4 regions of the Streptomyces sp. NPDC058231 genome follow, and region 3 is predicted to be linked to each of the others. Evidence: riboswitches for the same ligand, from Rfam matches in the RefSeq annotation. Region 3 holds a riboswitch; each other region holds the start of a gene.
The links. Region 3 has a riboswitch for cobalamin ahead of ACFVXE_RS34950 (ribonucleoside-diphosphate reductase subunit alpha). Riboswitches for the same ligand answer to the same signal wherever they lie in the genome.
Positions count from the first base shown of each region.

Region 1 (7,282 bases), on a different contig from region 3:
CCGACCTGTGGAAGTTCGCCGTGGTCTTCCCGCAGACCACGTCCGCCAACAACTCCCTCTCCTGCTTCGGCTGGTTCGATCCGGCCGAGGACGGCCGGGGCAAGGGCGAGGCCGCCTCCATCGTGCAGATGGTGGAGCACGCGAAGCAGCAGTACGGGTCCGACGGCCGCCGGGTGTACGTCACCGGGCTCTCGGCGGGCGGCGGGATGACCGCCGACCTGCTGGCCGCCTACCCGGACGTGTTCGCGGGTGGTTCCGTGGCCTCCGGCCTCCCCGCGCAGTGCGCCACCAGCCAGGCCGCCGCCTCGGGCTGCCAGACGGGCCCGCAGAAGCTGACCCCGGCCCAGTGGGGCGACAAGGTCCGCGGTTCCTATCCCGGCTACAGCGGCCCCTGGCCCCGGGTGGCCATCTGGCAGGGCGCGTCCGACTACACGGTGTACCCCGCGAACGCCACCGCGCTGCGTGACCAGTGGACCGATGTGTGGGGTATCGGCCAGACCCCGGCCGGCACCGACACGCTGCCCGGGAACACCACCCGGACCATCTACAACGACTCCTCGGGCAAGCCCGCCGTGGAGACGTACTCCGTCTCCGGCATGGGCCACGGCCTGCCCGTGTCCCCCGGCTCGGGCACCGGTCAGTGCGGTTCCACGGCCGCGTACTTCCTCAGCTCGATCTGCTCGACGTACTACACCGGCGTCTTCTGGGGACTGGACCAGGGCGCCCCCGGCGGCGGGAACCCGCTGCCGGCCCCCTCGGGTCCGACGGTCACCGGCGTCACCGGCAGCAGCGCCTCGCTCTCCTGGGGCGCGGTGACGGGAGCCTCCTCGTACGCCGTCTACCGCAACGGCACCGAGGTCGGGCGGCCCGCCTCGACGGCGTTCACGGACACGGGGCTGACCGCCGGGACCGCGTACCGCTACACGGTGGCGGCGGTCGACGCGTCGGGGGCGACCGGTACCGTCTCGGCCGCGGTGACGGCGACCACGACCGGCGGGACGGGCGGCGGCGCCTGCTTCACGGCGACCAACTACGCCCAGGTGGCGGCCGGGCGGGCGCACACGACGGGCGGCTACGTGTACGCCAACGGCTCGAACCAGAACATGGGTCTGTACAACGTGTTCGTCACCCACACCCTGAGGGAGTCGCCGGCGGGCTACTTCGTGATCGCCGACACCGGCTGCACGGCGTAGCGGGCGGGCCGGGTCCGCGGCCCGCCCGGCGACCACTCCTCGTGACAGGAAGGCGTCCGCGGGTCCCGGGTCCGGGACGGACCGGGGCAAGGGCGTGGAAGTGGTCCCGGCGGCTCCGGGACGGTGACGTACGTCGCTGTCCCGGATGCCCCTCCGCCCGGGGCGAACGGGTTACGTCCCGGTAGAGTGTGCGAGTCGTCATCATGCCCGTTCAGGGGGAAGCCGGTGCAAATCCGGCGCTGACCCGCAACCGTGAGCCGCTTCGAGCGGTAAGTCGGACTGCCCTGTCCGCGGTCGTGACCGGCTCGCGTCACCGGAGAGCCGGTGGCCGGCACCGTCGAGGCATACGGGGCCGGAGCCTGGTGCCTGAGCGTGCCTGTGCCCGGTTCCGCCACAGGAGAGGCTCAGCCCGCAATGACCGTACGCCGCAGCGCAGCAACGCTCGCCGCCACCGCCACCGTGCTCTGTGCGGCCGCTGCCCCGGCCGCGGTCGCGGCGCCGTCGCCCTCCCCCAGCCCGTCCGTCGCGCTGCCCTCCGGGCTGTACGGCACCAAGGACCCCACGTACGACGGGGTCTGGCGGCAGTCGCTGGCCTTCCTCGCCCAGCGCATCGAGGGGATCGTGCCCGCGACCGAGTCGGTGGACTGGCTGATCGCCCAGCAGTGCGGCAACGGCGCCTACGCGTCGTACCGCGCCGACGTCTCCAAGCCGTGCGACGCGAAGACCATGCTGGACACCAACGCCACCGCCGCGGCGGTCCAGGCGCTGGCGGAGGTCGGCGGGCACCGCGACATCGTCAACAACGGGGTCCGCTGGCTGAAGTCCGTCCAGAACGAGGACGGCGGCTGGGGCTACGGCGCGGGGTCGCCCAGCGACGCCAACTCCACCTCGGTCGTGATCGGCGCCCTGGCCCGGCAGGGCCAGCGGATCGGGGACATCACGAACGCGGGCGGCAGGACGCCGTACGACGCACTCCTCAAGCTGGCGATCCCCTGTGGCGGCAAGGACGGCGGCGCCTTCGCGTACCAGCCGGACAAGGCCGGGAAGCTCGCCGCCAACGCGGACGCCACCGCGGCCGCCGTGCTCGGCTCGATGGGCAAGGGCCTGGCCGTCGGGGACAACGCCACGGTCGACGGCAAGGCCCCGGCCTGTGTGAAGAGCGACGACCTCAAGCCGGAGCAGGCCGCCCGCAACGGTGCCGCCTACCTCGCGGGCGCCCTCGCCAAGACCGGCCACCTGAACCTGCCCCCGATGCCGGGCGCCGACGACACCACCCCGCAGCCCGACTTCGGCAACACCGCGGACGCGGTCGTCGCCCTGGCCTCCGCGGGCCACAAGGACAGGACTGCGGGTGCGGTCGGCTGGCTGAAGAAGAACTCCGGGAACTGGGCCGCGACGAGCGGCCCGGCCGCCTACGCCCAGCTGGTCCTGGCCGCGCACGCGACCGGCGCCGACGTCCACGACTTCGGCGGCGTCGACCTGATCCGTCAGCTGAACGCGAGCGGCCCCGCGCCCGCCGCCGTCGTCACCCCCAGTGCGTCCCCGGACGACTTCTCCGAGCAGGACGGCACCAGCGACGACGCCGGTCTCGGGGTGTGGTGGCTGGTCGGCATCGGTCTCGCCGCCGGCGCGGGCATCGGCTTCCTGATCAGCAGCCGCCGCAAGACCCCGCAGCTGTGAACCGGGCGGGGAGTGCGTCCGGCGGGCGGGCGGCAGCCGCGCTGCTGGCGCTCGCCGCCGTGCTGACCGTGCTCGGCGCGGGCACCGCCCACGCGGCCGGCTACCGCTACTGGTCGTTCTGGGAGGGCAAGGGGGCGGGCTGGGCGTACGCCACCCAGGGCCCGTCGCTGGTCCGGCCCGACGACGGCACGGTGCAGGGCTTCCGGTTCTCCGTGAGCGAGGACTCCCAGGATTCGGCGAAGCCGCGCCGCTCCCCCGGGTTCGCGACGATCTGCGCGGACACCCCCGCCAAGGACGGCAGCAAGCGGATCGCGCTCGTCATCGACCCCGGTACGGCGGCGGACGCCCCGGACGGAGAGACACCGCCCGCGCTGCGTACCGCGTGCGCGCGGGTCGCCCCCGACGCGAGCACCGCCGAGGCACTCGCCTCGGTGGCCAAACCGCTGCGCTACAGCAGCGACGCACTGCTCTGCGCGATCTCCGGCTATCCCGCCGCGGGCTGCGGCGAGCAGGTCTCCGGCAACGGGCACACCACCGCCGGCGCCGCCGCGCCCACCGCAGGCGCCGCCACCGGCGGCGGGCGCGGCGGCCCGTCCACCGGGGTGCTCGTCGGAGTCGGCGCCGTCCTGCTGCTCGGCGTCGCCGCCGTCCTGCAGGCCCGCCGCCGACGCGGATGACCGCCTCCTCCGGCGCGACCCGGCTCCGTCGTTCCCTGCGCGCGCCCGAGGCGACCCGCAGCAACGCCCTGCCCGCCGGAGCCTGGTGGCTGTGGGCCCTCGGGCTGGCCACCGCCGCGTCCCGGACCGGCAATCCCCTGCTGCTCGGGCTGCTGGTGGGCGTGGCCGGTTACGTGGTCGCGGCGCGCCGGACGGATGCGCCTTGGGCCCGTTCGTACGGGGCGTTCCTCCGGATCGGGTTGTTCGTCGTCGCCGTCCGGCTGCTGTTCTCCGTCTTCCTCGGCTCCCCGATCCCCGGTACGCACACGGTGTTCACGCTGCCCGCGGTCCCACTGCCCGACTGGGCGCAGGGCGTCAGGATCGGCGGCCGGGTCACCGCCGAGCAGGTGGTCTTCGCGCTGTACGACGGGGCAAGGCTGGCCACGCTGCTGATCTGTGTCGGCGCCGCGAACTCCCTCGCCAACCCGGCCCGGTTGCTGAAGTCACTGCCCGGCGCGCTGTACGAGGCCGGGGTCGCCGTCGTCGTCGCGATGACGTTCGCGCCGAACATGGTCGCCGATGTGGTGCGACTGCGCACCGCCCGCCGGCTGCGGGGCCGTAGGACCGGCGGGATCGGAGCCGTACTGCAGATCGGGCTGCCGGTGCTGGAGGGCGCGCTGGAGCGGTCGGTTGCGGTGGCGGCGTCGATGGACGCGCGCGGATACGGGCGTACGGCGCAGGTCCCGGCCGCCGTGCGGCACACCACGAACGTCCTCACTCTCGGCGGGCTGCTGGGTGTGTGCGCCGGAACCTACGCCCTGCTGGCCTCGCAGGGCGCGGTGTACGGTCTGCCGCTGCTGCTCGCCGGGCTGGTGGCCGCGATGGCCGGGCTGCGGCTCGGCGGCGCCCGCTCGGTGCGTACCCGGTACCGGCCGGACCGGTGGGGTGTGCGGGCCTGGCTGGTGGCCGGGTCGGGTGCGGCGGTCGCCGCGGTGATGATCCGGGCGGGCGTCGTCGATCCGGAGGCGTTGCACCCCGGGGTCGTACCACTGGCCGCGCCGGTATTCCCGCTGTGGCCCGCGGCGGGGGTGCTGATCGGGCTGCTGCCCGCGGTGGTGGCGCCCGTCCCGCCGTCGGTGGACGCGACGCCCGCGGTCAACTCCGAGGAGGGCAAGTGATCCGGTTCGAGCAGGTCTCGGTGCGGTACGAGGGCGCGGCGCACCCCACCCTGTCGGGGGTCGATCTCACCGTCCCCGAAGGCGAGTTGGTGCTGCTCGTCGGCCCGTCAGGGGTCGGCAAGTCGACGCTGCTGGGGGCCGTCTCCGGTCTCGTGCCGCACTTCACGGGCGGCACCCTGCGCGGCAGGGTGACGGTCGACGGCCGCGACACCCGCACCCACAAACCACGCGAACTCGCCGACCTGGTCGGCACGGTGGGCCAGGACCCGCTCTCCCATTTCGTCACCGACACCGTCGAGGACGAGCTGGCGTACGGCATGGAGTCGCTGGGACTCGCCCCCGGCGTGATGCGGCGACGGGTCGAGGAGACGCTCGACCTGCTGGGTCTCGCCGGTCTGCGCGACCGCCCGATCGCCACGCTCTCCGGCGGTCAGCAGCAACGGGTCGCGATCGGCTCGGTGCTCACCCCGCACCCCAGGGTGCTGGTCCTCGACGAGCCGACGTCCGCGCTGGACCCGGCGGCGGCCGAAGAGGTCCTCGCGGTGCTCCAGCGCCTGGTGCACGACCTGGGCACGACGGTCCTGATGGCGGAGCACCGGCTGGAACGGGTGGTCCAGTACGCGGACCAGGTGCTGCTGCTGCCCTCGCCGGGCGCCGCACCGGTGATGGGTGCACCCGCGGACGTCATGGCCGTCTCGCCGGTCCGCCCGCCGGTGGTGGCACTGGGCCGGCTGGCGGGCTGGGAGCCGCTGGCGCTCTCGGTGCGCGACGCCCGGCGCCGGGCCGCCGGGCTGCGGGAACGGCTGGCGTCGGTTCCGCCGCCGTCACCGGTCCCACCGGCCGATGCCGCCGCCCCGGCGCCGCTGCCCCCGGCCGCCCCCGTACGGCGTGGACTGTTCGGACGCCGGCGCGGGCCCGCTCCGCAGCCGGACCCGGAATCGGCGGGCGGAACGACCGCCCGGGTGGAGGGCCTTGGGGTGCGGCGCGGTCGCGTCGAGGCGCTGCGCCGGGTGACGCTCTCCGTCGCGCCCGGCGAGACCGTGGCCCTGATGGGCCGCAACGGCGCGGGCAAGTCCACGCTGCTCGCCGCCCTCGTCGGCACGGTCGAGCCCACGGCGGGCACCGTCCTGGTCGGCGGCCGGTCCCCGCACCGTACACAGCCCCGCGACATGGTGCGCCGGGTCGGGCTGGTACCGCAGGAACCGCGCGATCTGCTGTACGCGGACACGGTCGCCGCGGAGTGCGCGGCGGCCGACGCCGACGCGGGCGCCGCGGCGGGCAGCTGCCGGGCCCTGGTCTGCGAGCTGCTGCCCGGCGTGTCCGACCGCACCCACCCCCGCGATCTCTCCGAGGGGCAGCGCCTCGCCCTGGCGCTGGCGGTCGTACTGACCGCGCGGCCCCCGCTGCTGCTGCTCGACGAGCCGACCCGGGGTCTGGACTACGCGGCGAAGGCCCGCCTGGTCCGGGTGCTGAGCGGTCTGGCGGCCGAGGGCCATGCGATCGTCCTGGCCACGCACGACGTGGAGCTGGCCGCCGAGCTGGCCCACCGGGTGGTCGTTCTCGCCGACGGTGAGATCGTCGCGGACGGGCCGACCCGGCAGGTCGTGGTCTCATCCCCGGCGTTCGCACCCCAGACCGCGAAGATCCTGGCCCCTCAGGAGTGGCTGACCGTGGCACAGGTGCGCACGGCGCTGGAGGCGAAGGCATGAGGACACGGATACGGGCCGCCCGGGCGGCCGGGGGACGGGGCGTGCGCGACCGGCAGGCGCGGGCGGTGCGTCTCGGGCCACGCGCGATCGCCGCGCTGCTCCTGATCAGCGCGATCGGCGTGATCGCCATCGGCTGGCCGCTGCTGGCCGGCGCGGACTCCGGTCTCGCCCATTCCCAGGACGCCCCGTGGCTCTTCGCGGCGCTGCTTCCGCTCCTTGTCGGGGTGGTCGTCGCGACGATCGCGGACTCCGGCCTGGACGCGAAGGCGGTGGCGATGCTGGGCGTGCTCGCCGCGGTGGGTGCCGCGCTGCGCCCGCTCGGAGCGGGCACGGCCGGCCTGGAGCCGATGTTCTTCCTGATGGTGCTGAGCGGCCGGGTGCTCGGCCCCGGCTTCGGGTTCGTACTCGGCTCGGTCACCATGTTCGCGTCCGCCCTGCTCACCGGCGGGGTGGGGCCGTGGATGCCGTTCCAGATGCTGTCGATGGGGTGGTTCACGATGGGCGCCGGGCTGTTGCCCGGGCCGGATCGGCTGCGCGGACGCGCCGAGCTGCTGATGCTCGCGGCGTACGGGGGTGTGGCGGCGTTCGCCTACGGCACGGTCATGAATCTGTACGGCTGGACGATCGTGCCGGGCCTGGGCTCGGGGATCTCCTTCCACGCCGGTGACCCGCTGCCCGAGAACCTGGTCCGTTTCCTCGCGTACTGCCTGGCCACTTCGCTGGGCTGGGATCTGGGCCGAGCCGTCCTGACGACGGCTCTGACGCTCACCGTGGGGGCGACCCTGCTGAAGGCGCTGCGCCGGGCAACCAGGCGTGCGGCCTTCGAGGCCCAGGTCACATTCGAGGCCCCGGAGGCGTGAAGGACC
Region 1 is NZ_JBHVWN010000013.1:105,213-112,494, forward strand. Features, by position in the region: gene ACFVXE_RS12510 (PHB depolymerase family esterase) at 1-1,193, shown strand, start outside; cobalamin riboswitch at 1,369-1,500, shown strand; gene ACFVXE_RS12515 (hypothetical protein) at 1,608-2,873, shown strand; gene ACFVXE_RS12520 (SCO2322 family protein) at 2,870-3,550, shown strand; gene ACFVXE_RS12525 (energy-coupling factor transporter transmembrane protein EcfT) at 3,547-4,707, shown strand; gene ACFVXE_RS12530 (ABC transporter ATP-binding protein) at 4,704-6,416, shown strand; gene ACFVXE_RS12535 (ECF transporter S component) at 6,413-7,276, shown strand.
Region 1: another riboswitch for cobalamin. It lies ahead of ACFVXE_RS12515 (hypothetical protein); the one in region 3 lies ahead of ACFVXE_RS34950 (ribonucleoside-diphosphate reductase subunit alpha).

Region 2 (7,282 bases), on a different contig from region 3:
GGGGCGCATCCCCGGCAGGGCGCCGGCGGACCGGCCCCGCATCGCCGGCGTGACGGCCCGACCTCGAAAGGCGACCGCCCCATGACCACCGGGACACCACGCTTCCGGCTCGGCTTCCTCACCCACGTCCAGGGCCGCGACGACGACCCGGCCCGGACCTACCACAACGCCCAGGAACTCTTCGTCGCCGCCGACGAACTCGGCTTCGACATCGGATGGGTCGCCCAGCACCACGTCCCGTTGGGCGGGGGCGGGCTGTCCTCACCGTGGACCTTCCTCGCCCACGCCGCGGCACGGACCACCCGGATCCGTCTCGGCACCGCAGTCACGGTCCTGCCCCTGGAGGACCCCGTTCGCCTGGCAGAGGACGTCGCCACCGTCGACACGCTCAGCGGCGGCCGTGTCGAGATCGGCGTGGGCAGCGGCTCCAGCGAGCTGGAGTACGCCGCGTTCGGCCTGGACGCCACCCGTAGACGCGAACTGACCAGCGCCCATCTCGACGTCCTGCGCGAGGCGCTGGCCGGTGAGGAGGTGCGTACGCCCGGCTTCCGCATACAGCCGGCGACCGGCGACTTCACCGGCCGGATCTGGCAGGGAGCGTTCAGCGGGCGGGGAGCGGCCTACGCCGCCGGAGGCGGCTCGAACCTGCTGCTCAACCGGGCCGCGTACGGATTCGACGCCCCGACCGACGAGGTCCAACGCCCATGGGCGGACGCGTACCTCGCCGCCTGGGAGCAGCCGCGACGCCCGCGTATCGGGCTGTCCCGGTTCGTGTTCCCGGCGAAGGACAGGCGCACGGCGCTCCGCCAGATCGGCGGCGACGTCCACCGGGCGGCACTGCGCATGGCGCAGAGCGGCGCATTCCCCGAAGGCGTGGACGCCGACGAGGCGCTACGACGTTTCCACAGTTTCTACGGCTCCCCCGAGGAGATCGTCGAGGCGCTTCGGCAGGAGAAGGTCCTGCCCGTCGCGACGGACCTGATCACCCAGTTCAACCCCGCCATCCCCGACCACGACGCCGCGATCCGCGCTCTCGAGCTCATCGCGACCGAGGTGGCGCCCGCCCTGGGCTGGAAGCCCACGCTCAAGCCCGGGTCCGCATTCGTGCCCGAGTCCGATTCCGCAGGAGTCTGAGATGACCGACTACACCGACCACCACGGCCCCGAGGGCCTGCGCACCCGGGGCACGATCATCGTGGTGCCCGGACGGGGGGAGACCCGGGCGACATATACCCGGCTCGGCAGACGGCTCGCCGCCGACGCCTATCGTGTCCGTGTCACCGACGCCCCGGACATCGACGCCGACGACGTCACCGCTTCCCTGATCCGCTTCGGCGCAGAACTCGCCGACGCCGTCGACGGCGCCGCGGCCGACGACGGTGTGGTCCGCCCCGTCGTCCTGGTCGGAGCGGACATTGGAGCCGTCGCGATCGCCGCGCTCCTCGGCCGAGCGCAGATCCCGGCGGCCCGGCAGCCGGATGCCGTCGTCCTCGCGGGGCTCCCCGGCCGAACCGCCACCGTGTCCGGCCCATGGGACCACGAACTCGACGTCCGCACCTCCTGTCCCGCCCACCGAGTGACGCTCGCCGACGACCCCCAGGTGCGGAGAGGGTCGCTCGACAACGCGGTTCCGGACGGGATCCTCGCGGCGGCGTACGAGAGTGACATCCGGGTACCAGCACTACTCCTGACCGGCGGCGCCGATCCGCTGGCGGACCGCGACGCGCTTGCCCGGGTGGCGAAGTCGTTGGCCTGTGCCCGGCTGTCGGTGGTCCGCGACGCTCATCACGATGTCCTGAACGACCTGCAGCACCGCTCGGTGGCCGCTGAGATCGTCACGTTCCTGGAGGCGCTGCGGACGGATCTGGTACCGGCGGTCTCGGTGGCAGCGAGCGCCTGGTGACCCCCGCGCGCTGCACGGCTCCCGCGCCCTTGCGTCGGTTGCCACGGTCCGTCGCGTCAGGTCGCCCACCGGCGCTGTGAGGCCCGAAGGAGGCACCGCCCAACTCCCCCTGTCCATCAGGCACTTATGAATCCGCTTGAAACCCGATCCCGGAAGGTCCACGCATGGCCACCATCCTGTCCGTCTCCGGAAGCCCCTCCGCCACCTCCCGTACAGCGCGACTCCTGTGCCACCTGGACGACCGGCTCCGGCAGCAGGGTCACGAGGTGACCTCGTTGGCGGTCCGCACCCTGCCCGCCGATGCGCTGCTCGGCGCCGACGTCCGGAACCCGGCCATCGCCCGTGCCGCGGCCCTGTTCGAGGAGGCGGAGGGCGTGGTGATCGGTACACCCGTCTACAAGGCCGCCTACTCGGGTCTGCTGAAGTCGCTGCTCGACCTGCTCCCGCAGTACGCCCTGGCCGGCAAGACGGTGCTGCCGCTGGCCACCGGCGGGAGCACGGCGCACGTCCTGGCCATCGACTACGCACTGCGCCCGGTGCTCAGCTCCATGGGTGCCGCGCACATCGTGCAAGGCTGGTTCACGCTCGACAAGGACATCACCGTCGGCGATGACGGCGCACCGACCTTCGCACCGGCGTCCGCCCACGCCCTGGCCCAGGTCACGGACGCCTTCTCCGCTGCACTGGGCGGCCGGCCGACGCTGATATCGGCCACCGCTTGAGCCCGCCGCCTGCGGGTCACGGCATCCCGGCCGCACTCCTTGGCCGTGTGGCACCTGAGGCCGGCAACTTCCTGTGCCGGAACAGTTTCGGCACAGGAGCTGTTGGCGCCGCCTTCGCATGTGATCACGATCTACGGCTGGAGTACTGGTACTCCAGCCGTAGATCGGCATTTGGGAGCGCGCGTGGCGGTGGTCGACCGCCCCTGCTGTCGCGCAGCGCCTTGAGGGCGGCGCGGACCGACCGTTGGGCCGCGTCCAGCAGGGAAGCGATCTACGGCTGGAGCAGCCCCACGTCGATGAGGGGGCACCTTCATCTCGGAAGGCCGGAGGCTCAGAAGGGCGGTTCGGTGCGGCCGCTGCGGACTCAGGGGCCTGCCTCCTGCAACGACTCCGCATCGCGCCCTCAGCCATTCGGACCACGAGTGGCGACGAACCGGTAAGACCTGTCGGCGCTGGTGGACAACGCATCTGTCTGCGCCTCCGAGGTGCACGCCGCTCCGGCCCGCTCCACTGAGCAGGACGCACCCGAGGAAACCACCTCCCAGGAAAGCCGTGCTCAGGTCGGCGTCACGCAGGTCCGCCACTCCCGGAAAGGCCTGGCGCATCTCACCTCGTCATCCGAATGATGGACGTGACCCGATGCTTCCCTGCTCGGCCCCGTAGGCTGCCGCGTGCAACTGGTTCGCCCCGTCCGCCAGACGGGATGCTTCGTAAGAGGGAACCCGGTGGGAATCCGGGACTGCCCCGCAGCGGTGAGTGGGAACGACCGCCGTCATACGCACTGGATCCGGTCGGATCTGGGAAGCGACGGTCAGTAGGAATCTGCCTCGGCAGATGTGCCCGCGAGTCCGAAGACCTGCCCGTTGCCCGTACGCGACCGATCGCGTACGGACATCCCGGTGACCTCGTGGGCGGGTCGGCGTACGTACCAGACGGAGAGACCGCACCGAACACGTGCGCGGGATCCGTCCGGTTCGTCATCCCTTCGCGTCCGTGTCCCGTCTCCGGGATCTCAAGGAGTCATCTCGCGAAGGAGATTTCCGTGACAACAAGACCGTGGCCGCGGCAGCACGCGCCACCGTGTACGGATACCCCCGCCAAGGCCCGAACCGGGAACTGAAGAAGGCCATCGAGGGTTACTGGAAGGGCCGTGTCACGGCCGACGCCCTGCGGGAAACGGCGGCCGACCTACGCCGGTCGAACTGGAAGCAACTGGCGGATGCCGGTGTCCACGAGGTACCCACCGGCGACTTCTCGTACTACGACCACGTTCTGGACACCAGCGTCATGGTCGGCGCAATCCCGCAGAGGCACCGCAAGGCCGTCGAATCCGACACGCTCGACGGGTACTTCGCGATGGCCCGCGGCACCCAGGACGTAGCTCCCCTTGAGATGACCAAGTGGTTCGACACCAATTACCACTACCTTGTCCCCGAGCTCGGTCCGGACACTGTCTTCGCCGCCGACTCCGCCAAGCAGGCCACCGAGCTGAAGGAAGCGCTGGCGCTCGGACACACGGCCCGGCCGGTGCTCGTCGGCCCTGTCACGTATCTCCTGCTGGCCAAGCCCGCCCCCGGGGTGGCGGCCGGCTTCGAACCACTCACCCTGCTCGACCGGTTGCTGCCGGTGTACGCAGAGGTACTCGCCGATCTGAGTGCCGCCGGCGCGGAGTGGGTGCAGCTCGACGAGCCCGCGTTGGTCCAGGACCGCTCCCCGGCCGAGCTGAACGCCGTCGCCCGCGCCTACCGTGAACTCGGCAGCCTGGCCGACCGCCCCAAGCTGCTCGTCGCCTCCTACTTCGACCGGCTCGGCGAGGCGCTCCCCGTCCTGGCGAAGGCCCCGGTCGAGGGCCTGGCAAGGGACTTCACCGGTGCCGGCGCCGCGAACCTCGAAGACCTCGCCGCCGTCGGCGGTCTGCCCGGCAAGCGGCTCGTCGCGGGGGTCGTCAGCGGCCGCAACATCTGGATCAACGACTACGAGCAGTCGCTGGCCACTCTTGCCACTCTCCTGGGGCTCGCCGACCGGGTCGATGTGGCCGCCTCCTGCTCCCTGCTGCACATCCCCCTGGACACGGCGCCGGAGCGGGACATCGACCCTCAGATCCTTCGCTGGCTCGCCTTCGCCAAGCAGAAGACCACCGAGGTCGTCACGCTGGCGAAGGGCCTGTCTCAGGGCACCGGCGCGGTCATCGCCGAGATCGCCGCCAACCGCGCCGACCTCGCCTCCCGCACGAATTCCCCGATCACCCACGTACCCGCGGTTCGGGCCAGGACCGCCACTGTCACCGACACCGACAGCCGCCGCTCCCAGCCGTACACCGAGCGGGCCGCCGCCCAGCGTGCCCACCTCAAACTGCCGTTGCTGCCGACCACCACCATCGGCTCCTTCCCGCAGACCAGTGCACTGCGCACGGCCCGCGCCGACCTGCGCGCGGGCCGGATCGACACGGCCGGATACGAAGAGCGGATCAAGGCCGAAATCGGCGAGGTCATCTCCTTCCAGGAGAAGACCGGCATCGACGTCCTGGTGCACGGTGAGCCCGAACGCAACGACATGGTCCAGTACTTCGCCGAGCAGCTCACGGGCTACCTCGCCACCCAGCACGGCTGGGTCCAGTCCTACGGCACCCGCTATGTCCGCCCGCCTGTCCTGGCCGGCGACATCTCGCGCACCGAACCGATGACGGTCCGCTGGACCTCATACGCCCAGTCGCTCACCGACCGTCCGGTCAAGGGCATGCTGACCGGACCCGTCACCATGCTCGCCTGGTCCTTCGTCCGCGACGACCAGCCACTCGGCGACACCGCCCGGCAGGTCGCCCTCGCCCTGCGCGACGAGGCCAACGACCTGGAATCAGCGGGCACTTCGGTCATCCAGGTCGACGAACCGGCCCTGCGCGAAACCCTGCCCCTGCGCACGGCGGACCACGCCGCGTACCTGGCCTGGGCCACCGAGTCCTTCCGTCTCACCACCAGCGGCGTGCGGCCGGACACCCAGGTCCACACCCACATGTGCTATGCCGAGTTCGGCGACATCGTCCAGGCCATCGACAACCTCGACGCCGATGTCATCAGCCTGGAAGCGGCCCGCTCCCACATGCAGGTCGCCCGCGAACTCGCCGCGCACGGGTACCCGCGCGAAGCGGGCCCCGGCGTGTACGACATTCACTCCCCACGCGTGCCCGATGCCGACGAGGCCGCCGCCCTGCTCCGCAAGGGACTGAAGGCCATTCCCGCCGAACGACTGTGGGTCAACCCCGACTGCGGCCTGAAGACCCGCGGCTGGCCCGAGACCAAGGCGTCTCTGCAGAACCTGGTCACCGCAGCCCGCACGGTCCGCAGCGAGCTGCCCACGCTCTGACCGAGAAGTGACCGAAGGGCCGGGGCGCATACCAGCGCCTCGGCCCCGGCTGACGAACAGTGCACGGCAGCAGACACGACGAAGGGGCCCACCGGTGGAACACGGTCCGCCGGACATCGTGGTGGACGGCATGCGCACGGGTGTCGACGCACGGGTGATGATTGCGAGGGCCCCTCGCCGTACACAGACAGCTCGGCAGTCAAGGCGATCGTTGTGCCGCGTCAGGGTGCACCGGTGCTCACCGGTCGGGGTCGGGCCAAGTCGCCATAAGGGTTCGCCGATCTGGAAAGCGGGGACCGGATACCAACTCTGAGCTCGAGCGACGGCTTGCCACGGGGCGGTGGCGCCAGCTCGGCCAGATTGGTCAGCGCCCTGGCGACGTTCCGGGGAGGCAGGTAGATGTCGTAGCCGTAGGTCAGCCCCATTCTCCCCCTCTGCTGGTCCGAACCACACCGTCTCATGACCCGCCCCGGGGGTGCCTGCCGGTTTCCGCGAAGCGCGCCGAACCCGCGCCTCCTCCTCGACCAGCCTCTCCGGGACCACGGCCTTCTCCGTGTTCAGCACCGACGTCAAGGATGTTGGCCGCCCGGTCCAGCAGGGCAAGGGCATCGCGGGTCGGAACCGCGGTGCGGACGAGCCGTGAGACGCCGACCGGCCAGGACCAGAGGTCCATCCGGACGGTTACTGTCTGGGCAAGGGGCGGGGGAGGGACGTGTGGGGGAGAGGGCCGCATACGAGGTCTGGGTCGGCGACTTGTTGGTCGGCGCACTCTGGAACTGGCCGCCGGGAAAGCGCCGTCTACGGTTCGCTCCTACGGGATGGATCTGTTGCGGTGGTGGCGGTTCCTGCAGGCTGTGGACGTCTCCTGGGACCGAGCGACCCGTCTGGAGGCCCGGCCGACACCGAGCGGTTCCTGCTGGTCAGCCCAGAACTCGCCGACGTCCTCAGCGCCATCATCAGCCGGCTGCGTGGCCTCAGTGGTTCGGTTCCGCTGGTGGCCGCCTATGACGTCCGTGAGAAGGTCTGGAACCCGCCGATGCGCTGCTGTTCCAGCGCGGCATCGGCTCGGAGCGCCGCGCTTTCACGCCGACCGCGATCCGCGAACTGCTGATCAATGCGCTGGCCGCCACCGGGCCGGCCGACGCTGACGGTGAAGCGCTGTCCTTTTCTCCTCACGACTTCCGAAGAGTCTTCGTCACCGACGCCATCATGAACGGACTTCCCCCGCACATTGTCCAGGTGATCTGCGGTCACAGAACATTGACACCACGATCGGGTACACGGCGGTCTACCCTGC
Region 2 is NZ_JBHVWN010000004.1:86,522-93,803, reverse strand. Features, by position in the region: gene ACFVXE_RS04270 (hypothetical protein) at 1-85, shown strand, start outside; gene ACFVXE_RS04265 (LLM class flavin-dependent oxidoreductase) at 82-1,134, shown strand; gene ACFVXE_RS04260 (alpha/beta hydrolase) at 1,136-1,903, shown strand; gene ssuE (NADPH-dependent FMN reductase) at 2,068-2,625, shown strand; cobalamin riboswitch at 3,287-3,504, shown strand; gene metE (5-methyltetrahydropteroyltriglutamate--homocysteine S-methyltransferase) at 3,619-5,985, shown strand; gene ACFVXE_RS04245 (hypothetical protein) at 6,988-7,239, opposite strand.
Region 2: another riboswitch for cobalamin. It lies ahead of metE (5-methyltetrahydropteroyltriglutamate--homocysteine S-methyltransferase); the one in region 3 lies ahead of ACFVXE_RS34950 (ribonucleoside-diphosphate reductase subunit alpha).

Region 3 (7,282 bases):
CGCGGATGGACGGGATCTCCTCGACCGCGTCGAACGCTGCCGCGCGGTCGTCCGGGTCGGGCAGATACGTGTCGAGCAGCGTCAGATAGAACTGGACGTGCACGGCCTCCTCGAACAGCTGCCGCGACAGGTACAGCCGGGCCTCGGGGGAGTTGATGTGCTTGTACAGCGTCAGCACGAGGTTGTTCGAGACGATCGAGTCACCCGTCGCGAAGAAGGCGACGAGCCGGCCGATCATGTGCTGCTCGCCGGGTGAGAGCTTGGCGAGATCGGCCACGTCGGAGTGGAGGTCGACCTCCTCCACCGTCCACGTGTTCTTGATCGCGTCACGGTAGCGCTCGTAGAAGTCCGGGTAGCGCATGGGCCGCAGGGTCAGTTCGAAGCCCGGGTCGAGCAGGTTCTTCTCGGTGGTGCTCATTACTGGCAGGCCTCACAGGACTCGGGGTTTTCGAGAGAGCAGGCAAGGGCGTCCGCGTCGACGGCCGGCGCCTGCTGCACGGGAATGGGAACGGCGGCCGCCGTCCGGCCGGAGGCCGCGCGGGCGATGCGGGTGGCCGGCCGTGAGCGCAGGTAGTACGTCGTCTTCAGACCCTGTTTCCAGGCGTACGCGTACATCGAGGAGAGCTTGCCGATCGTCGGCGTCTCCAGGAACAGGTTCAGCGACTGGCTCTGGTCGAGGTACGGCGTACGCGCCGCGGCCATGTCGATCAGTCCGCGCTGCGGGATCTCCCACGCCGTGCGGTACAGCGCGCGCACGTCCTCGGGGATCCAGGCGAATCCCTGCACCGAGCCGCTCGCCTCGCGCAGCGCCTCGCGGGTGCGCGCGTCCCACACGCCGAGCTTCTTCAGCTCGTCCACCAGATAGCCGTTGACCTGGAGGAACTCGCCGCTGAGCGTCTCGCGCTTGAACAGGTTGGAGACCTGCGGCTCGATGCACTCGTACACCCCGGCGATCGAGGCGATCGTGGCGGTCGGCGCGATGGCCAGCAGCAGCGAGTTGCGCATACCGGTCTTCGCGATCCGGGCCCGCAGCGCGGCCCAGCGCTCCGGCCAGGCCGGCTCGGTGTCGTAGTGGTCGGGGTGGAGCACACCACGGGCGGCGCGCGTCTGCGACCAGGCGGGCAGCGGACCGGACCGCTCGGCGAGGTCGCAGGACGCCTCGTACGCGGCGAGCATGATCCGCTCGGAGATCTTGGTGGAGAGCGCGCGGGCCGCGGGGGAGTCGAACGGCAGCCGCAGCTGGAAGAAGACGTCCTGGAGCCCCATCGCGCCCAGCCCCACGGGCCGCCAGCGGGCATTGGACCGGCCGGCCTGCTCGGTCGGGTAGAAGTTGATGTCGACGACCCGGTCGAGGAAGGTGACGGCGGTACGGACGGTGGCGTCCAGCCGCGCCCAGTCGATGCCGCCGTCCACGACGAACGAGCCCAGGTTGACCGAACCGAGGTTGCAGACGGCCGTCTCGCCGTCGTCCGTCACTTCGAGGATCTCGGTGCACAGGTTCGACGAGTGGACGACGCGGCCCGGCTCGGCGGTCTGGTTCGCGGTCCGGTTGGAGGCGTCCTTGAACGTCATCCAGCCCTGGCCGGTCTGTGCGAGCGTCCGCATCATGCGGCCGTACAGCTCGCGCGCGGGCATCGACTTCCGGGCCAGGCCCGCGGCCTCGGCGGCCCGGTAGGCGGTGTCGAACTCGTCGCCCCACAGGTCGACCAGCTCGGGGACGTCGGCGGGCGAGAACAGCGACCAGTCGCCGTCCGCGTCGACCCGGCGCATGAACTCGTCCGGGATCCAGTGCGCCAGGTTGAGGTTGTGCGTACGCCGCTGGTCCTCACCCGTGTTGTCGCGCAGTTCCAGGAACTCCTCGATGTCCGCGTGCCACGTCTCCAGGTAGACGGCGGCGGCGCCCTTGCGGCGGCCGCCCTGGTTCACCGCGGCGACCGAGGCGTCGAGCGTCTTCAGGAACGGCACGATGCCGTTGGAGTGCCCGTTGGTGCCGCGGATCAGCGAACCGCGGGCACGGATCCGGGAGTACGAGAGGCCGATGCCGCCGGCGTGCTTGGAGAGCCGCGCCACCTGGTGGTAGCGGTCGTAGATCGAGTCGAGCTCGTCCAGCGGCGAGTCCAGCAGGTAGCAGGAGGACATCTGCGGGTGCCGGGTTCCGGAGTTGAACAGGGTCGGTGAGGACGGCAGGTAGTCGAGCCGGCTCATCAGCCCGTACAGCGAGGCGACCTCGTCCAGTGCGCGCACCGAGTCGTCCTCGGCGAGACCGGCGGCGACACGCAGCATGAAGTGCTGCGGCGTCTCGATGACCTGACGGGTGAGCGGGTGGCGGAGCAGATAGCGGCTGTGCAGCGTCCGCAGCCCGAAGTAGCCGAACCGGTCGTCGGCGCCGTCGGCGAGCGACTGCTCGACCAGCGCGTCGAGCCGTGCGGCGTGGAGCGCGACGAACCCGGCGGTCCGGTCCGCGATCAGACCCTCGCGGTGGCCGGTGGCGACCGAGGCGGAGAAGGACACCGCGCCCTGGCCTGCCGCCTCGTCCGCGATGGTGCGGGTGAGGAGACGGGCGGCGAGCCGGGAGTACGCGGGGTCCTCGGCGATCAGGCCCGCGGCTGCCTCGGTGGCCAGCGAGCGCAGCTCCGCCTCGTCCGACGCCGCGTTGCGGCCGCGCAGCGCGGCGGCGGCGACACGGCCGGGGTCGGTGTCGGGCAGATCGACGGTGAGGTCGGTCAGGGTTCGCAGCAGGGCGGTCCCGGGTCCGTCGTTCGTGGTTTCCGCGGACTCGGTGGCTGAAGCCGGATCGGCTGGCGCGATGGTCACGTGGTGCTCTCCCTCGCTCGGCTCTGGGCCGGCGGGAGCGGGGCAGCCGCGCGCGGGCATGCCCGGCAGAAGGAGGGCAGCACTGTGTGCGGCGTCCACCGGCCCATCCGCGAGGCCCGGACGTCTGGGCGTCCGGATCGGTCGAGCCGGACGCGCTGTCGGCAGGTCCTCGGACTAGCAGGGTGCGCATATGCGCACCGAATACACCGTTGCGGGACAGTTCCGGATTCGCACCGGATTTCCCTGCGGCGACAGCGAGCACGAGCATACATGTGGGGGCCGTCCGATGAGGCAGCCCCCACATGTTGTGTCGAGTCGGTTCAGTGGCTCAGGCCGTATAGGAGCAGCGAGAGGCCCGGAACGGGATGCCGGTCGTGTTCCGGTGAGCCTGCGGAGCCGAGCCGATGATAGATCCGGTGGGCGCCGGCCGTCGCCGACGGGTCTGATCGACAGGTCCGTGCGCGGACGTGTGCCGCAGCGGGCGGGGACGGCCGCGGGTCCGGCCGTGGGGAAACGGAACGGGCCGCCACGCCTCCCCGAGGGGGACGTGGCGGCCCGGAAACCACCCGTGGCGGATGCGGCCGTCAGACAGCGCCGCTGGGGGCGTCGCTGGGGGCTCCGCCGGGTGCGCCCACCGTGGCGGGCGGGAGCTTCACCAGGACATCGCGGTCGCCGACGTCGGCGGTGTAGTCGGCCGGTGAGGTCTCGTCGATGCCCACAGGGGCCTTCACCGCGTTCAGGACGAACGTCAGGACCACCGTCACGACCGCGTTCAGCACGAACGCCGTCAGGCCGATGTAGCCGATCTCGCCTATTCCGGGGATGTCCTTCGAGGATCCGCCGAAGTGCGCCTGGGTCGGGCTCGCGACCCCGTAAGCGGCGAGCGTCCCGTACACCATGCCGACCGCCCAGCCCGCGAGCAGCGCCCAGCGGTGGAACCACCGGGTGAACAGGCCGCCGACCAGCGCCGGGAACGTCTGCAGGATCCAGATCCCGCCGAGCAGCTGGAAGTTGATCGCGACCGTCTTGTCCATGGTGAGGACGAAGGCGAGCGCGCCGACCTTCACCAGCAGCGACACCAGCTTGGAGACCTTCGTCTCCTGGGCGGGGGTCGCGTCGGGCTTCAGGAAGTCCTTGTAGATGTTCCGGGTGAAGAGGTTCGCCGCGGCGATCGACATGATCGCGGCGGGCACCAGCGCGCCGATTCCGATGGCGGCGAACGCCACTCCCGCGAACCAGTCGGGGAACATGTTCTCGAACAGCTGCGGGATCGCCAGCTGCCCGTTGTCCACCTTGACCCCGGCGGCGATGGCCATGAAACCGAGCAGCGCCAGCAGGCCCAGCATCAGCGAGTACAACGGCAGGATCGTGGTGTTGCGCCGGATCACCTCACGGCTGCGCCCGGAGAGCGTCGCCGTGATCGAGTGGGGGTACATGAAGAGCGCGAGCGCCGAGCCGATGGCCAGCGTGGCGTACCCCCAGGTTCCCGAGGACCCCGGGGCGAGTCCCGCGACGGGTTTGTGGGCCGCTTCGTTGACGGCGGAGAACTTCACGCTCGCCGCGTGGAAGATGTCGTCGAAGCCGCCCAGCTTGATCGGGATGTAGATGATCGCCACGGCGATGACGAGGTAGATCAGCCCGTCCTTGACGAACGCGATCAGAGCGGGCGCCCGCAGGCCGGAGGAGTACGTGTACGCGGCGAGCACCGCGAACGCGATCAGCAGCGGCAGGTCCTTGACGAACCAGTTGGTGTTCTCGCCGCCGCCGACGCCCATCACGTCCAGCACCGCCTGGATGCCGACGAGCTGGAGGGCGATGTACGGCATCGTGGCGAGGATGCCGGTGACGGCGACCGCCAGCGACAGACCCTTGGAGCCGAAGCGCCCGCGGACGAAGTCCGAGGTGGTGACGTAGCCGTGCTTGTGCGAGACCGACCACAGCCGCGGCAGGAAGGTGAAGATCAGCGGGTACACGAGGATGGTGTACGGGACCGCGAAGAACCCGGCCGCTCCTGCCGCGTAGATCGCGGCGGGGACGGCGACGAAGGTGTACGCGGTGTAGAGGTCGCCGCCGAGCAGGAACCAGGTGACCCAGGTACCGAACGACCGTCCGCCCAGGCCCCATTCGTCGAGGCTGGCCTCGTTATCGGCCTTGCGCCAGCGCGCCGCCATGAAGCCGATGACCGTGACGGCCAGGAAGAAGAAGATGAAGACGCCGAGTGCGACGCCGTTCACGCCGTCCTTCATGCCGACGCACCCCCCTTGCGGGCGCGCTGGTCACGCTGCCACAGCTTGTACGCGGTCATCGTGAGAGCGGTGGAGATCAGCACCCAGGCCATCTGGTACCAGTAGAAGAACGGAATGCCTATGAAGGCGGGGTCGACCTTTGCGTACGAGCTCACCCAGAGCATGGCCACGAACGGCGCGACGAGGCAGAGGGCGATCACCGCTCTCGCGGGCGTGATCGCCGGCGGTTTCGTATCTGTTTCGTCTGGCATGTGGTGACTCCGTCCCCTCGCTGACCACCTGTTGTAATGCGCAGGAAATCTAGGCGAGGGTTCCGGCCACCGTCACCCCCTGTCCGCATTGCGGTCGTGCAACGGTGTGACGGATTCACACGGAGGGCCGCCGCCCCGGGGCCGACTCCTGACGCTCTGTCCGGTATGGGAGAGCGATTCGGTCGGGAGCCGGTCCGGGTGGAGTCAGTCGGTCGGCCGCTTCAGCCGGGCCACGAACTTGTACCGGTCGCCGCGGTACACCGAGCGCACCCATTCGACCGGTTCGCCGTGGCCGTCCAGGGAGTGGCGGGACAGCATGAGCATCGGCAGGCCCACGTCCGTGCCGAGCAGGCCGGCTTCGCGCGGGGTGGCGAGCGAGGTCTCGATGGTCTCCTCGGCCTCGGCCAGCCGCACGTCGTACACCTCGGCCAACGCCGTATAGAGAGAGGTGTACTTCACGAGCGACCGGCGCAGCGCGGGGAAGCGCTTGGCCGAGAGGTGGGTGGTCTCGATGGCCATCGGTTCGCCGCTGGCCAGCCGGAGCCGCTCGATCCGCAGCACCCGGCCGCCGGCGGTGATGTCGAGCAGCCCGGCGAGGCTCTGGTCGGCCGTGACGTACCCGATGTCGAGCAGCTGGGAGGTCGGCTCCAGCCCCTGGGCGCGCATGTCCTCGGTGTACGAGGTCAGCTGCAGGGCCTGGGAGACCTTCGGCTTGGCGACGAACGTGCCCTTGCCCTGGATGCGTTCCAGCCGGCCTTCGACGACCAGTTCCTGGAGCGCCTGGCGGACGGTGGTGCGCGAGGTGTCGAACTCGGCGGCCAGGGTCCGCTCCGGCGGCACCGGGGTGCCGGGCGGCATGGTGTCCGTCATGTCGAGGAGGTGGCGCTTGAGCCGGTAGTACTTCGGCACGCGCGCGGTGCGAACGCCGGCGCCCGCGGCCGTTCCGTTCTCCGTGCTGCCCCCGTTGGCGGCCATGGCCCTCCTCCCCGACTGTTGCGTTCCTGCCGTCACCGGCTCCTCCGTCCGTAGCGGCTCACATGGTGGCACGGTCCGGTCACGGCTCGTCGCCCTCCCTCAGGTGTCGGTCCTATAACGGACGCGAGTGCACTTCTTATACACCCTTGACACCCCTAAAGGTCTAGGCCAAGCTCCGGGTACTGGTCTAAACCATTAAAGACCAGGTCCCAGCCCCACGGGCAGTACCCGTCGCATGCAATTGTGCGACGGACGGCGTTCTCGGGTGGTGGGGGGAATCTCTTGCATCCCTGAGGAGGGTGTCGTGAAGCGCGGACTCATCGCGGCCATTGGCGTCGTGGCTCTGTTGGCCGGTGCCACTGCCTGTGGCTCGGACGACAAGACCGACAGCAGCAGCAAGAAGACCGGCCCCGACAGCTACAAGGGTCAGACGCTGACCGTCTGGGCCATGGACGGCTCGACGCCTCCCGGCTGGACCAAGGACCTGACCGCCGCCTTCAAGAAGAAGACCGGCGCCACCCTGAAGTTCCAGACCCAGAAGTGGGACGGCATTCAGCAGAAGATCACGACGGCCCTCTCCGAGTCGACCCCGCCGGACGTCCTCGAGGTCGGCAACACCCAGACCCCGGCGTACGCGGCCACCGGCGGCCTCTCCGACCTGAGTGACCTCAAGTCCGAGATCGGCGGCGACTGGGTCGAGGCCCTCAACCAGTCCTCGGTCTTCGACGGCAAGCAGTACGCCGCCCCGTGGTACTTCGCCAACCGCGTCGTCATCTACAACAAGAAGGTCTGGGCCGACGCCGGCATCAAGGACACCCCGAAGACGCGGGACGAGTTCTTCAAGGACCTCGACGCCATCAAGAAGAAGGGCAAGGCCGAGCCGCTCTACATGCCCGGCCAGAACTGGTACTTCTTCGACGGCCTGACCATCGGCCAGGGCGCGGACCTCGTGAAGAAGGAAGGCGACAAGTACGTCTCCAACCTCTCGGACCCCAA
Region 3 is NZ_JBHVWN010000089.1:18,538-25,819, reverse strand. Features, by position in the region: gene ACFVXE_RS34955 (ribonucleotide-diphosphate reductase subunit beta) at 1-418, opposite strand, end outside; gene ACFVXE_RS34950 (ribonucleoside-diphosphate reductase subunit alpha) at 418-2,814, opposite strand; cobalamin riboswitch at 2,957-3,095, opposite strand; gene mctP (monocarboxylate uptake permease MctP) at 3,399-5,060, opposite strand; gene ACFVXE_RS34940 (DUF3311 domain-containing protein) at 5,057-5,311, opposite strand; gene ACFVXE_RS34935 (GntR family transcriptional regulator) at 5,516-6,286, opposite strand; gene ACFVXE_RS34930 (extracellular solute-binding protein) at 6,591-7,282, shown strand, end outside.

Region 4 (7,282 bases), on a different contig from region 3:
CTGGCTCCGCTCACCCCGGAGCACTGGAGCCACCTCGCACCAGGCGACGTGATCACGATGTACGAAGGAAGGCCGGTGGCGGGTACGGCCACCCTCATCGAGATCGCGCCGCCCGCGCCGATCACGCGCACCTGACACGACGGGACCCGGGGCCCGCTCCCCGAGCACGCCGATGCTCACACGGGCTGGTGCCGCCGCGGCCGGCCGGTCCGCCCGGGTACGCGCGCCGGAACCGGTCCGCCCCCCGTTCACTCGGATGGCCCAGTGCGTGCGCCGGTCGTGCCCCGACCGCGGCGCCCCCTCCGTACAGGGGCGGGAGGGCAGTGGGCGCGCCGTCGCCGGGTCGGGGAGGTTGCACCGGCCATTCGGGTGAGGCGCGATGGGATCCGGAGGCGCCGCCCCTTGGTGCCCCGCCCAATCAGGACGCGCCCGGGCGAGGAGGAGACCGGTTATGGATGCCTCTGACGGTTTCACGGGTTCCGGGGAGCTCGACGGCCTGACGGTGTACGACCCGGCGGGCGAGAAGGTCGGCAGCGTGGGACGGGTGTACGTCGACGACAACACCGGCCAGCCGGACTGGATCACGGTCAAGACCGGTCTGTTCGGTATGAAGGAGAGTTTCGTACCCCTGAACGGTGCTCGCCGGGTCGGCTCCGATCTGCACATCACCCATCCGAAGGAGCGCGTGAAGGACGCCCCCAGGGTGGACGCGGACGCTCATCTCACCGTCTCCGAGGAGGAGGAGCTCTACCGGCATTACGACGCGCCGTGGCGAGGCTGAGGGGCGCTTTCCTCTGAGGGTGCGTCGTCGGACGCGGGAACCGGCGGCGGGCCCTAATCCGCCGGGCCGGGCAGGAAGCGGACCGAAGGCCGCCCGTCCGGACCGTCCCGGGTGACCACCGCCCGTACCCGGTAGACGTCCGCGATCAGGACCTCGGTGATCACCTCCGCCGGAGTGCCGGCGGCCACCACCCGCCCTTCCTTCAGGACGACGATCCGGTCGCAGAACATCGCGGCCAGGTTGAGGTCGTGCAGGGCGACGACGACGGTGACGGGCAGTGAGGTGATCAGCGACAGCAGCTCCAACTGGTGCTGGATGTCGAGATGGTTCGTCGGCTCGTCCAGCAGCAGTTCGCGGGGTTGCTGGGCGAGCGCCCGGGCGATCTGGACACGCTGGCGCTCGCCTCCGGAGAGCGTGTGCCAGGACTGGTCCCGCCGGTCGGTGAGACCGGTGCGCTCCAGCGCCTCGCGAATCGCGTCGTGGTCCGCGCCGGTCGGCGCGGACCAGGCGCGGCGGTGCGGGATGCGTCCGAGTGCCACGACGTCCCCGACGCTCAGTTCGACCTGGGTGACGGCATGCTGGTCGACGACGGCGACCCGCCGGGCCACGGTGCGTCGGCCGATCGCGGCGAGCGGCTCGCCGTCGAGCGTGACCGCACCCGCCGCCGGCACGAGCGTCCCCGCGAGCACCCGTAGCAGTGTGGACTTGCCGGAACCGTTCGGTCCGAGCAGTCCGACGGTGGCGCCGGGCGGCGGGGTGAGGGTGACCCCGTCCAGGACGAGGCGGCCGCCCGCCTCCCGGGAGACCCGTTCCGCGCGCAGGCCGGCGGCGCCGTGGCGCGTGCCGGTGATGGGGTTCATGCCACCCTCCGGGTGCGATGGAGGACGAGGACGAACGCGGGTACGCCGATGAGGGCGGTGACGACACCCACCGGCACCTCCTGCGGGTCGAGGACGGTCCGCGCGAGGGTGTCGACCCAGACCAGGAAGACCGCCCCGGCGAGCGCGGTGACGGGCAGCAGCCGCCGGTGTCCGGAGCCGGTGATCGCCCGGGCGGCGTGCGGCAGTACCAGCCCGACGAAGCCGATGGCGCCCGCCGAACTGACGAGCGCGGCGGTCAGCAGTGCGGTCGTGCAGAGCAGCACGATCCGGGTGCGGGCGACACGGACCCCGAGCGTGGCAGCGGCGTCCTGACCGAACGCGAAGGCGTCGAGGGTCCGGGCGTACCCGAGGCAGATCACCAGGGTCACGACGAGCACGGCGAAGCACACGCCCGTGTCGGTCCAGCCGACCCCGCTGAGTGAGCCGAGCAGCCAGAAGAGCACACCGCGGGTCTGCTCGGCGTCCGCCGACGTCATCACCACGAAGGAGGTGAGCGCGGAGAACAGCTGCATGGCCGCGACCCCGGAGAGGACGACCCGGTCCGCCGTGCCGCCGAGGGTGTGGCTGAGCAGGAGCACGAGCGCGAACGAGCAGAGCGCCCCGGCGAACGCGCCGGTCGAGAGGGACAGCGCTCCCCCGCCGACCCCCAGCACGACGACCAGCACCGCACCCGTCGACGCACCGGAGGAGACACCGAGCACGAACGGGTCGGCGAGCGGGTTGCGGAGCAGGGACTGCATGACCGTTCCGCACACCGCGAGCCCTGCGCCGCAGACGGCGGCGAGCAGCGTACGGGGCATGCGCAGGTTCCAGATGATGCCGTCCCGGATCGGGGTGAGCCGCGATTCACCCATGCCGAGGTGGGCGGCGACCGCGGACCAGACGTCGGCGACGGATATCCGGGCCGGGCCGATGGTGACGGCGACGGCGACGGACAGCACCAACAGCGCGACGCCCGCGCCCCACAGGGCAGCACCGCGCACCCCCCGTCCGCCGATGACGCCGCGCACGTGGATTGCGGGTGCCTTCACCGTGCGTACCGCGGTGGGCCGTTCGGTGTCCGTCACCCGGCGAGCCCGAACGACCGCAGCCCGGCGGCGACCTGCTCCAGGCCCTCGACCGTCCTGATGGACGGGTTCATGGCCTGTCCGCTGAGCAGCACGTACCGCTTGTGCCGGACGGCGTCCATGTTCTTCGTCACGGGGTCGGACTCCAGGAACTCGATCTTCTTGGCGGCGCTCTCTGCGGTCTGGGCCTTGCGCGTCAGGTCGCCTATGACCAGAACGTCGGGGTTGCGGTCGGCGACGGTCTCCCAGTTGATCTGCGGCCATTCCTCGTGGGTGTCGTCGAAGGCGTTCTTCGCGCCGAGTTCCCTGGTGATGATGCCGGGTGCCCCGCAGCAGCCTGCCAGGTAGGGGGACTTGGAGTCCGAGAACCAGTAGAGGAGTGAGGTTCCGGAGGCGTTCACGCCGTCCGTCGCCTCATTCACCCGCCCCCGCAGCTGTGCGACGAGCCTGTCCCCGCGCTCGGGGACGCCGAACACCTGGGCAAGTTCGTGTACTTCACGGTAGACGCTGTCCATGGTCAGTGCCTCGGTCCGCGCTCCGTCGCCACCGCCGCTGTTGTCCTTGCCGGTGCAGTCGGCGGGCGACACGTAGGTCGGGACGCCGAGTTCCTCGAACTGTTCGCGCGGAGCGACGCCGCCCTTGGCGAGGGTGGACTCGAACGACGCGCTGACGAAGTCGGGTTCCTGGTCGAGGACCTTCTCCGACGAGGGCCGGTTCTCCGAGATCCGCGCCACCTTCGCGTTGGCCTTCTCCAGCCCCTTCATCACCGGGTCGGTCCAGGTGGCGGTCGCAGCCAGCCGGCCGGCGAGGCCGAGGGAGAGCAGGATCTCCGTCGACCCCTGGTCGACGGAGACGGCGTGGTGCGGAGCGGCTTCGACGGTGACGGTGGGGCCGCAGTTCCTGAGCGTCACCGGATAGCCTGCGCCCCCGGCGGGCTCGGCCCCGGATCTGTCGGTGCCGCCGCCGCAGGCGGTCAGCAGGAGAAGCGCCACCGAGAGCAGGGCAGCGGTGCGGGCGGGGCTGGCTATGGACGGCACGGAGTCCCTCTGCGTCTCAGGGCCCATGCGCGGGGCCCGGTGTACGGAGTACTGCCGCCCGGCACCGGGCGGCAGTTGCCAGCAGGTCTTCGGACTCGGGTTCCTTCGGACGGGACGCCTTCCCGGGGCATCCGTGGATGCGTCCCAGTGGCCGTGGCCCCGTCCGTCCCCCTCACCGCTGCGCGTCAGTTCCGGATTCGCACCGGATTCCCTGACCCCTACGTGGAGTTTGACTGGCTTCGGCAAGCTATCACGCGGCTCCGCGTGCCCCGGTGGCGGTGCGGTCGCCGGTGCGGGTACGGCCGCAGTGCCCCGGCCGGGCTAAGTCCGGCCGGAGCCCGAAGTCCTTCGGGGCTGATCATGTTGCCGGTGCGGCCGGCATACAGGTCCATGATGCGGGCGGCCTTGGGCCGGAACTTCGGATCGCGGATGAAGATCCAGGACCGGTACTGCCAGGGCTTGAGTGTGTCGTCGCGCAGCCAGCGGCGGACGGTGGAGGCGGAGATCGAGTCGGCGATGCGGCGGACGACGACCTCACGTGCCAGTTCCGGGCACGACCAGCGCGACAGCGGGGTGCCGGTCTCGGCGGGCAGTTGGCAGGCCAGGGCCTTGACCTCGGCGACCTGCACCGGGGTGAAGCGTCGTGGACGGCTGCAGCGCCTGCGGTCGGCCAGGGCAGCCAGGCCGCCGTCGGCGAAGCGGACCCGCCAGGTGCGCACGTGGCCAGGTGCGCTCCCGTTTCGCGGGCGATCGCTGCGTTGCCCCGCCCCCGGGCAGCCTGCAGCACGATCTGCGCCCGCAGGCGGTCACGGTGCGGGGTCCTGTGGCCGTAGGCCGCTTTCTTGAGCCGGTGCCGTTCGGCGGCGGTCACGACGATCGGGCGCGCAGTGGCTACGGGCAAGGCAGGCAGGCCGTTCAGCAGAAGCGGATCAGGGCACCCGGAGCCTCCCGCATCCAGCCCGGCTGTTGGCCGCCCAGGTCCATCAGATGATGAACAAGCTGTCCGGCCCGCCGATCCGGCGGATCGCCTCCAGGGGATACGGGGTCTGCCTGCTCTCAAAACGGAACTCGCGGTAGTAGTCCGTCATCACTGCGGCGATCGGGGCGTGGCGGGTGAGGATCGCCGCGACCTGCGACGGGATTCCCGTCGGAGGTTCCCCTCGGGCGCAGGCGTGCACGAACGCGCTGCGCTCGTCCCGCTCGTACCCGTACAGGGCAGTGACGAGCCACTGCACAAGGTGGGTGACGGTGTAGCAGCGGTCATAGGTCTGGTGTTCGGCGAAGAAGTCGGCCTCCTCCTTCGACAGGTCGAACCGGGAGGAGATCGCGAGGCCGTAGTCCGTGAAGAACAGACGCTTGCCGTCGGTGAGGATGTTCTGGAAATGGCCATCGAAATGCAGGAGCCCGCGGGCGTTCATGAAAGAGGTTCCGGCCTCAAGTTCCTTCGCCACCATGGTGCATGCCTGCTCGGCCGTCTCATCGTCGGCTTTGACCTGAATGTCCAGCCAGTCGTGCAGGTTCTGCGGGATGTACTCCAGGAACAGTGCGACGCTCGCCGAGGAGTCCCGCAGCGCCTCGATCCGGTGGCGCACCTGCGGTTTGCCTCCCCAGTAGGCGACAGCCTTCTCCACGTCGGCCAGTTGCTCGGGCAGCGCCTGCCCGGGGTGCGGCAGCACCCGCCAGTGGTACATCAGGGGAAAGCCCTCATGGTCTTGTGCGAGCACCCAGTTCGTCGTCATGGTGTGCACGGCCAACTCCCGCCAGGCCCCCCATCCCGGGCTTCCGGGAACCCCGAGGCCGGGATGGCAGAAGGTTGGAAGCTCGAAGAGGTTCGCCGTGGATTGGACGTTCTCCAGCTGCCTTTCCAGATCGGTCAGCGGCAGCCGCTTAACGAAGACCGGGGTTCCGCCGACCTCCAGCAGCGCTGAGGTCCCGCCGATGCCAGAACCCATCGGCGTAGCCGTATCCACAAGGTCGCGCAGTTCGCGATCACTGCACAGCGCCAGCGATGTGGAGACGGCACTGTAGGCCGCCAAACGCGCACCACGCGACGCGTCGAAGCTCTCGACGGCTACCTCCACCAGGGCACCAACCTCTCTGAAATACCTGGGCCCGTCCAAAGGGCGCGCACACGCGACACATAGCCCTGCGGTTCGCCCCTGGCACGGGCGAAGGGAATCCAGGACCCGTTTGTGAACGCGGATCCGAACACCCATTTGGCCGCACTGTACGTGAAGATCGACAACAAGGTCGGGCGAACACGATGCCCCGGCAGACCGCCACTGCTCAGCGACTCGGATCTGGTCTGTCTCGCCGTGGTCGAGCTCCATCCGCACCGTCTTCGACGCCCGGACCGCGAACACACCCTCCAGGCCCAGGAGGCAACCCCCTAAGGACTTCCGGACCCCGCTCCTTCCCCCACCCTCCGATTGCCCGCCGGGCTAAGGACTCCGCAGGGCGACCACGGCGTTGTGGCCACCGAACCCGAACGAGTGGCTGACGGCCCGCCGGACAGGCAGTCTGAGGGGCTGTTTGGTGACGCATTCGATGTCGAACCCCGGCGCAGGGGCGTCCAGGTTGGCGATCGGCGGTACGACACCGTGCTGGAGCGTGAGGACCGTCAGCCCCGCCTCGATGGCACCGGCCGCCCCCATACAGTGACCCAGTACCCCCTTGGGGGCGGTGACGGGCGGCCGGTGCGGATAGACCCGGCCGATGAGGGCTGCCTCGGTGGCATCGTTGAGCAGCGTCGACGTGCCGTGCGCGTTGACGTGTTCGACGTCCTCGGCCCGCCAGCCCGCGTCCCGCAGCGCGGCCTCGACCGCTGCCCGGGCGACGGTGCCGGACGGGAGCGGGCTGGTCGGATGGTGGGCGTCGGTGGTGGCGCCCGCTCCGGCGAGCAGAGCCCTCGGCGCCGCGCCCCGGGCCTCGGCGTCGTCGGCCCGTTCCAGCACCATCACGGCGGCGCCCTCGCCCATCACCAGCCCGGCGCGGTCGGCCGCGAACGGCCGGCACAGCAGGGCCGGGTCGCCGTCACCGCGGGCCGCGGCGCCGGACCGGGCGAATCCGGTCATGGCGACCGGGAAGACGATCGACTCGGTGGCTCCGGCGATCGCGAGATCGCACTGCCCGGTGACCAGGAGGTCGCGGGCCGTGGACAGTGCGGTGACGCCGGACGAACAGGCGGTGCACGGCGCCAGGCTGGGACCGGTGGCCCCCATCTCGATGGCGATCTCCGCCGCGGGCATGTTCGGAATGGTGAGGAGAATGCCCGACGGCGAGGTGGCCTCCGGCCCCCGACGGTCCAGCGCGACCGCCTGTTCGGTCAGCCTCGCGGACCCTCCGCTGCTGGTGCCGATGACCACGGCGACCCGGCTGCCGTCCCAGACGGCGGGGTCGAGTCCGGCGTCCGCGACGGCTTCCCGTGCGGCGAGGACGGCCAGCTTGACGTACTTCCCCATCCGGTACGCCGTGCGGCCGCCGACCGCTTCGTCCAGGTCGATGCCCGACACCGTA
Region 4 is NZ_JBHVWN010000049.1:36,302-43,583, reverse strand. Features, by position in the region: partial or broken gene ACFVXE_RS27310 (PRC-barrel domain-containing protein) at 452-760, shown strand; gene ACFVXE_RS27305 (ABC transporter ATP-binding protein) at 835-1,641, opposite strand; gene ACFVXE_RS27300 (FecCD family ABC transporter permease) at 1,638-2,678, opposite strand; gene ACFVXE_RS27295 (ABC transporter substrate-binding protein) at 2,726-3,766, opposite strand; cobalamin riboswitch at 3,829-4,019, opposite strand; gene ACFVXE_RS27290 (helix-turn-helix domain-containing protein) at 3,985-4,485, opposite strand; gene ACFVXE_RS27285 (protein kinase family protein) at 4,750-5,847, opposite strand; gene ACFVXE_RS27280 (hypothetical protein) at 5,959-6,159, shown strand; gene ACFVXE_RS27275 (beta-ketoacyl-[acyl-carrier-protein] synthase family protein) at 6,208-7,282, opposite strand, start outside.
Region 4: another riboswitch for cobalamin. It lies ahead of ACFVXE_RS27295 (ABC transporter substrate-binding protein); the one in region 3 lies ahead of ACFVXE_RS34950 (ribonucleoside-diphosphate reductase subunit alpha).